Methylorubrum populi: one gene and its partner. The protein of the gene in region 1 binds, or shares a complex with, the protein of each later gene. Links are inferred from orthologs where the notes say so. Each region holds a gene or a part of one and is shown on either strand. Other genes may lie near its edges.

The links. Proteins that work in one complex are often made in the same cells at the same time.
Region 2: the proteins of secA (region 1) and secY are in contact, whole or in part, in a crystal structure (PDB 3DIN), measured with the Thermotoga maritima proteins. The link is inferred for Methylorubrum populi from one-to-one orthologs. Residues at the interface, in WP_004082002.1 of Thermotoga maritima: Glu261, Ala262, Arg263, Lys300, Ala301, Arg302, Thr303, Ile304, Ile305, Leu323, Tyr324, Asp325, Pro326, Val329, Ser330, Tyr333, Ile336, Lys340, Phe345, Val349, Glu363, Phe364, Tyr374, Ser375, Gly376, Gly377, Glu393, Ile395, Thr482, Ser483; in WP_004081795.1 of Thermotoga maritima: Glu108, Gly109, Glu110, Glu111, Ala236, Glu237, Arg238, Arg239, Ile240, Thr241, Ile242, Gln243, Tyr244, Ala245, Arg246, Arg247, Val248, Thr249, Gly250, Arg251, Arg252, Val253, Tyr254, Gly256, Ala257, Ser258, Thr259, Tyr260, Leu261, Pro262.

Annotation. Positions count from the first base shown.
Region 1 is NZ_AP014809.1:1,630,908-1,634,433, reverse strand. What follows is about bases 71-3,526. They hold secA (preprotein translocase subunit SecA), read right to left. Parts: upstream 3,178-3,526; coding sequence 271-3,177; downstream 71-270. Other genes in these bases: MPPM_RS07495 (peptidylprolyl isomerase), read left to right, coding at 3,464-3,526; MPPM_RS07505 (GNAT family N-acetyltransferase), read right to left, coding at 71-263. Also shown: more of MPPM_RS07505, read right to left, coding at 1-70. UniProt on the Escherichia coli protein: Required for protein export, interacts with the SecYEG preprotein conducting channel.
Region 2 is NZ_AP014809.1:2,467,574-2,470,547, forward strand. The notes cover bases 1-2,904. They hold secY (preprotein translocase subunit SecY), read right to left. Parts: upstream 2,173-2,904; coding sequence 829-2,172; downstream 1-828. Other genes in these bases: MPPM_RS11335 (adenylate kinase), read right to left, coding at 71-673; rplO (50S ribosomal protein L15), read right to left, coding at 2,287-2,796; rpmD (50S ribosomal protein L30), read right to left, coding at 2,810-2,904. Also shown: more of rpmD, read right to left, coding at 2,905-2,974. UniProt on the Escherichia coli protein: The central subunit of the protein translocation channel SecYEG. Consists of two halves formed by TMs 1-5 and 6-10.

The sequences.
Region 1 (3,526 bases):
ATGCCGAGACCCTGGCAGTCGCGGGCGACCGCGAGGTCGGAGAGATAGGCACAGAAGGCGAAGTCGGTGAGCGTGCGCGCCACGCCGACGAGGCGCCCGTCCCGCCGGGCGGTGACGATCAGGTCGGACGCCCGCAGCATCCGGTCGAGCCGCTCGAGGTCTTCGGCCGGCCGCCGCGGCGCGAGGCCGGACTCGACGAGGACACCCTGGAAGGTTTCCGCGTCGAGATCCGGCTCCAGCCCGTAGACGATCGCGTCGCCCACCGGAGGCTCACGCCTCGGCGGCGAAGCGGCCGTGGCAGTGCTTGTACTTCTTGCCCGAGCCGCAGGGGCAGGGCTCGTTGCGGCCGACCCGGCCCCAGGTCGAGGGGTCATCGGGCTTGCGCTCCAGCACCGCCGTGTCCGCCGAGAGGTCGCGCGCGGCAAAGCCGTAGGCGCCGCCCGCCCCGCCGTCGCTGCCGCCATAGGCGAACTCGTTCTCGCCGGTGGCCGGGTCGCGGTGCTCGGGGAACATCGGCGGCAGCTGCGGCTCGCCAAAACCCGCCTGTTCGAACCCCGCGCCGGGGAAGTCCTCGGGGCCCTGCTGCATGATCTCGACATGGGCGAGCTGAGCGGTGACCTGCTCGCGCAGGGCCGCCACGAGGCCGTTGAACAGCTCGAACGCCTCCGACTTGTACTCGTTGAGCGGGTCGCGCTGGGCGAAGCCGCGCCAGCCGACCACCTGCCGCAGGTGGTCGAGGGAGACGAGGTGCTCGCGCCAGAGGTGGTCGAACACCTGCAGCACCACCTGCTTCTCGACATAGGCCATCACCTCGGCGCCGTTGCGCTCGACGCGGGCGGCATAGGACTCGTCGGAGGCCTTGCGCAGGCGCTCGCGGATCTCCTCGTCGGCGATGCCCTCTTCCTTGACCCACTCCTCCACGGGTAGATCGAGGTTGAGCAGGTCGAGGGCGCGCTGCTTCAGCCCTTCCGCGTCCCACTGCTCGGCATAGGCGTTCTCGGGGATGTGCACGGCCACGAGATCGTCGATCACGCCGTGGCGCATCTCGTCGATGGTGTCGCGCACGCTGTCCTGGCCCATCAGGTCGCGGCGCTGCTCGAACACGACCTTGCGCTGGTCGTTCATGACGTTGTCGTATTTGAGCACGTTCTTGCGCATGTCGAAGTTGCGCGCCTCGACCTTCTGCTGCGCCTTCTCGATCGCTTTGTTGATCCAGGGGTGGATGATCGCCTCGCCCTGCTCCAGGCCGAGCCGCTGCAGCATCCCGTCCATGCGGTCGGACCCGAAGATGCGCATCAGGTCGTCCTTGAGGGACAGGTAGAACTTCGACCGGCCCGGATCGCCCTGGCGGCCGGAGCGGCCGCGCAGCTGGTTGTCGATGCGGCGCGACTCGTGGCGCTCGGTGCCGATGATGTAGAGCCCGCCCGGCAGATCCTTCTTGCGGCCCGCCTCCGGATCGGCCTTCTCGCCCGAGGCCAGCACCTTGGCGCGGTTCTCGGCGATCTCGGCCTTCAAGGCCTCGATCGCGGCGTCGCGCTCGGGCCCGTCGGCGAGGTGGCCGAGCTCCTTCTCGATGCGCATTTCGAGGTTGCCGCCGAGTTTGATGTCGGTGCCGCGGCCGGCCATGTTGGTGGCGATCGTGATGGCGCCGGGCACGCCGGCCTCCGCCACGATGTAGGCCTCCTGCTCGTGGAAGCGGGCGTTGAGCACGGCGAAGCGCTTGGTCACCCGGTTCTCGCGGGCGGCGGCGTAGACGTCGGTCAGGGCGTTCGGGTCGGAATAGTCGAGCAGCGTGTAGCCGGCTTTCTTCAGGAGCTCGCCGATCAGCTCCGACTTCTCGATCGAGCCGGTGCCGACGAGCACGGGCTGCAGGCGGCTATGCGCCCGGTCGATCTCCTTGATGATCGCCTCGTACTTCTCCTCGACGGTGCGGTAGACCTCGTCGTCCTCGTCGACGCGCTCGATCTCCTTGTTGGTCGGGATGTCGACCACGTCGAGCTTGTAGATCTCGGCGAACTCGTCGGCCTCGGTCGAGGCGGTGCCGGTCATGCCGGCGAGCTTCTTGTAGAGGCGGAAGTAGTTCTGGAAGGTGATCGAGGCCAGGGTCTGGTTCTCGGGCTGGATCGTCACCCGCTCCTTGGCCTCCAGCGCCTGGTGCAGGCCTTCCGAGTAGCGCCGGCCCTGCATCATGCGGCCGGTGAACTCGTCGATGATCACGACCTCGTCGTTCTTGACGATGTAGTCCTTGTCGAGCGTGAACAGGGTGTGGGCGCGAAGCGCCTGGTTCACGTGGTGGACGAGGGTGACGTTGTGCGCGTCGTAGAGGTCGCCCTCCTTGAGGATGCCGGCCTCGCGCAGGGCCTCCTCGATGAACTCGTTGCCGGCCTCCGTCAGCGAGACCTGACGCTGCTTCTCGTCGAGGTCGTAATGCTCCGGCTGAAGCTGCGGCATGATCCCGTCGACCGCGACGTAGAGTTCCGAGCGGTCATCGACCGGGCCGGAGATGATCAGCGGCGTGCGCGCCTCGTCGATGAGGATCGAGTCGACCTCGTCGACGATGGCGAAGTGGTGCCCCCGCTGCGTCATCTGCGAGAGCTCGTACTTCATGTTGTCGCGAAGATAGTCGAAGCCGAACTCGTTGTTGGTGCCGTAGGTGATGTCGCAGGCATAGGCCTCCTTGCGCTGCCCGTCGTCGAGCCCGTGCACGATGGTGCCGACGGTGAGGCCGAGGAAGCGGTAGACCCGGCCCATCCACTCCGCGTCGCGTGAGGCGAGATAGTCGTTGACCGTGACGACGTGGACGCCCTTGCCCTCCAGCGCGTTGAGGTAGACCGGAAGGGTCGCGACCAGGGTCTTGCCCTCGCCGGTCTTCATCTCCGAGATGCCGGATTCGTGCAGCACCATGCCGCCGATCATCTGCACGTCGAAATGGCGCTGCCCGAGCACGCGCTTGGCCGCCTCGCGCACGGTGGCGAAGGCGGGGACCAGCAGGTCGTCGAGGCGGGTGCCGGCGGCGAGCTGATCGCGGAACGCCTGCGTGCGGGCGCGCAGCTGCTCGTCGGACAGCGCGCTGATTTCCGGTTCAAGCGCGTTGATGGCCGCGACGCGGGGGCGAAAACCCTTGACGCGGCGGTCGTTGGACGAGCCGAAAATCTTCTTGGCGAGGGCACCGAGCATCGTGAACCTGCGGTCGTGAGGTCGTCGCGGGCGGCATGTCATGGCGCCGCCGGCCTGCATTGGGCGGGCTTATAGAGGTAAATATCCGCAGGCGCATCCGGTAGTGCCGAGGCGCGGTCACGAGCGCGCGCGGCCATCAAGGCCACGCTTGCCTTTGCCCCCCGGAGGTTCCACCTGTGTCGCGCTTCGCGGCACCTGCCGCATCCCGACGAGCCCCGCGCGGGACCAAGCCGGACGGCATGATGACCGGCCCGGCGGGGACGACGCCCAAGGAACGACGCTTCCGATGCCGATTCCGTTCTCTCTCCGGCGCGCGAGCGCCCTCGCGCTGATCCTCGCCCTGCCCGGT
Region 2 (2,974 bases), 840 kb from region 1 along the record:
TCGCGGCATGAAAAAGCCCGCCCCGTCGGAACGGCAGCGGGCTTCGTGGGCGTCACCTGAGAGGGACGTCTCAGGACGTCGCCTTCTCCCGGAATCCGTCGAGGAGTCCGGTCACGTCCCCGGTCACCTCGTCGATCGGCTTCATGCCGTCGATCTTCCGCAAGAGGCCGGTGCCGGCATAGTAGTCGGAGAGCGGTGCCGTCTGCCGCTTGTAGGCGTCGAGGCGGGTCTTGAAGACCTCCGGCGTGTCGTCCTTGCGGACCGGCTGGCCCTTGGCCGCGGTCTCCTCGGCGCGCTTGGCGATGCGGCCGACGAGGGCGTTCTCGTCGACGACGAACTCCACCACCGCGTCGAGAGCGATACCCTTCTCCGCCAGCATGGCATCGAGGGCCTTCGCCTGCTCCACCGTGCGCGGGAAGCCGTCGAGGATGAAGCCGTTCCTGGCATCCGCCTCCTCGATGCGGTCGGCGACGATCCCGACCACGACCGCGTCCGGCACGAGGCCGCCGCTCTCCATGATCGACTTCGCCTCCAGTCCGACCGGCGTCCCGGCGGCGACCGCCGCGCGCAGCATGTCGCCCGTCGACAACTGCGGAACGCGGTAGCGCTCCACAATACGCTCGGACTGCGTACCCTTCCCCGCTCCCGGCGGTCCGAGCAGAATGATCCGCATAGCGTCTCCCCGTCCTCAAGGCCCGGCGCCGGGCTCGTTCTTCATGGGCGGCGGGCCCCATCCTAAGCCACGCCGTCGTCACACCGCTGTGATGCGCAATTCCGGCGCGCGCGTCCACCGAACCTTTGTCGGAGGCTGCTCGATTGTCAGGCGGTTCAGCGCCGCCGTGTCGTGGAGGCGCCGCGGAGCTTCGCCTTCTTCACGAGGCCCTCGTACTGGTGCGCCATCAGATGCCCGTGGATCTGCGCCACGGTGTCCATGGTGACCGAGACCACGATCAGCAGCGAGGTGCCGCCGAAGCCGAGCGCGGCCGAGGTGTAGGAGGCCACGATCTCCGGAACGAGGCAGACGAAGGTGAGGTAGGCCGCGCCGATCACGGTGATACGGGTCAGCACCTTGTCGATGAAGGCAGCGGTACGCTCGCCCGGGCGGATGCCGGGGATGAAGCCTCCCTGCTTCTTCAGGTTGTCGGCGGTCTCCTGCGGATTGAAGACGATCGCCGTGTAGAAGAACGTGAAGAAGATGATCAGGCCGGCATAGGCCAGCATGTAGAGCGGCCGGCCGTGGCCGAGATAGGCCGTGAGCGTCCCGAGGATGCCGGTCGAGCCCTGATTGGCCGAGAAGCTCGCCACCGTGGTCGGCAGCAGCAGCAGCGAGGAGGCGAAGATCGGCGGGATCACGCCCGAGGTGTTGAGCTTGAGCGGCAGGAACGAGGACTGGCCCTCGTACATGCGGTTGCCGACCTGGCGCTTGGGGTAGTTGATCAGGAGCCGGCGCTGGGCGCGCTCCATGAACACAATGAAGTAGATCAGCGCGACCGCCGCGATGCCGGCGCCGAGCAGGATGGCGGGCGAGAGCGCGCCGGTGCGGGTCAGCTCCAGGGCGCCGAAGATCGAGGCCGGCAGGTGGGCGACGATGCCCGCGAAGATGATCAGCGAGGAGCCGTTGCCGATGCCGCGCGAGGTGATCTGCTCGCCGATCCACATCAGGAACAGCGTGCCGCCGGTGAGCGTCACGACGGTCGAGAGAACGAAGAAGGGCCCCGGATTGATGACCGCGTTCGAGCCCTGCAGGCCGAAGGCGATGCCCCAGGACTGGACCAGCGCCAGCACCACCGTGAGGTAGCGGGTGTACTGGTTGATGACCTTGCGGCCCGACTCGCCCTCCTTCTTCAGCGCCTCCAGGCTCGGCACCACCGAGGTGAGGAGCTGAACGATGATCGAGGCCGAGATGTAGGGCATGATGTTGAGCGCGAAGACCGCCATGCGCTCGACCGCGCCGCCCGAGAACATGTTGAACATGCCGAGCACGCCGCCGGCCTGGTTCTGGAAGTTCCGCGCGAACTGCTCGGGATCGATGCCGGGGATCGGGATGTAGGTGCCCAGCCGGAAGACGATGAGCGCGCCCAGGGTGAACCAGATGCGCTTCTTGAGCTCGTCGGCCTTGGCGATGGCGCCGAAATTCAGGTTGGCGGCAAGCTGCTCGGCGGCTGAGGCCATGTCATTGATCCCGGAAAATGCCGTCGGGACGCGTCTCGAGCGGTCCCTGAAAGCGGAAGCGGCGGCCGCGTGCGAGCACGGGCCGCCGCTTCGGCGTTCGACTTAATCGTGGTGTCAGGCGGACGCAACCGCGCCGTCGGTCGCGCCGCGATGGGCGACGCCGGCGGCGAAGGTCGTGGTCACCGAACCGCCGGCCTTCTCGACGGCCTCGACGGCCGACTTGGAGGCGCGGGTGACCTCGAAGCTGAGCTTCGCGGTCAGCTCGCCGACGCCGAGCAGCTTCACGCCGTCACGGGCGCGGGCGATGATGCCGGCCTTGACCAGCGCATCGACCGTCACGGGGGCGTTGGCGTCGAGCTTGCCGGCATCCACCGCCGCCTGGACGCGACCGAGGTTCACCTCATTCAGGTCGTGGGCGTGGATGTTGTTGAAGCCGCGCTTCGGCAGGCGACGATGCAGCGGCATCTGGCCGCCCTCGAAGCCCTTGATGGAGACGCCGGTGCGGGCCTTCTGACCCTTCACGCCGCGTCCGCCGGTCTTGCCCTTGCCGGAGCCGATGCCCCGGCCGACGCGCATCCGGTTCTTGGTCGCGCCTTCGTTGTCGCGGATTTCGTTGAGCTTCATGGTGGAGCCCTCCTCACGCCGCGGCGTCATCGAGGACGCGCACGAGGTGCGCGACCTTGCGGATCATGCCGCGCACCGAGGGAGTATCCTCCAGCTCGGACACGCGGTGCAGCTTGTTCAGCTTGAGGCCGATCAGCGTCGCACGCTGGGAGGCCTCGCGGCGGATCGGCGAGCCGAT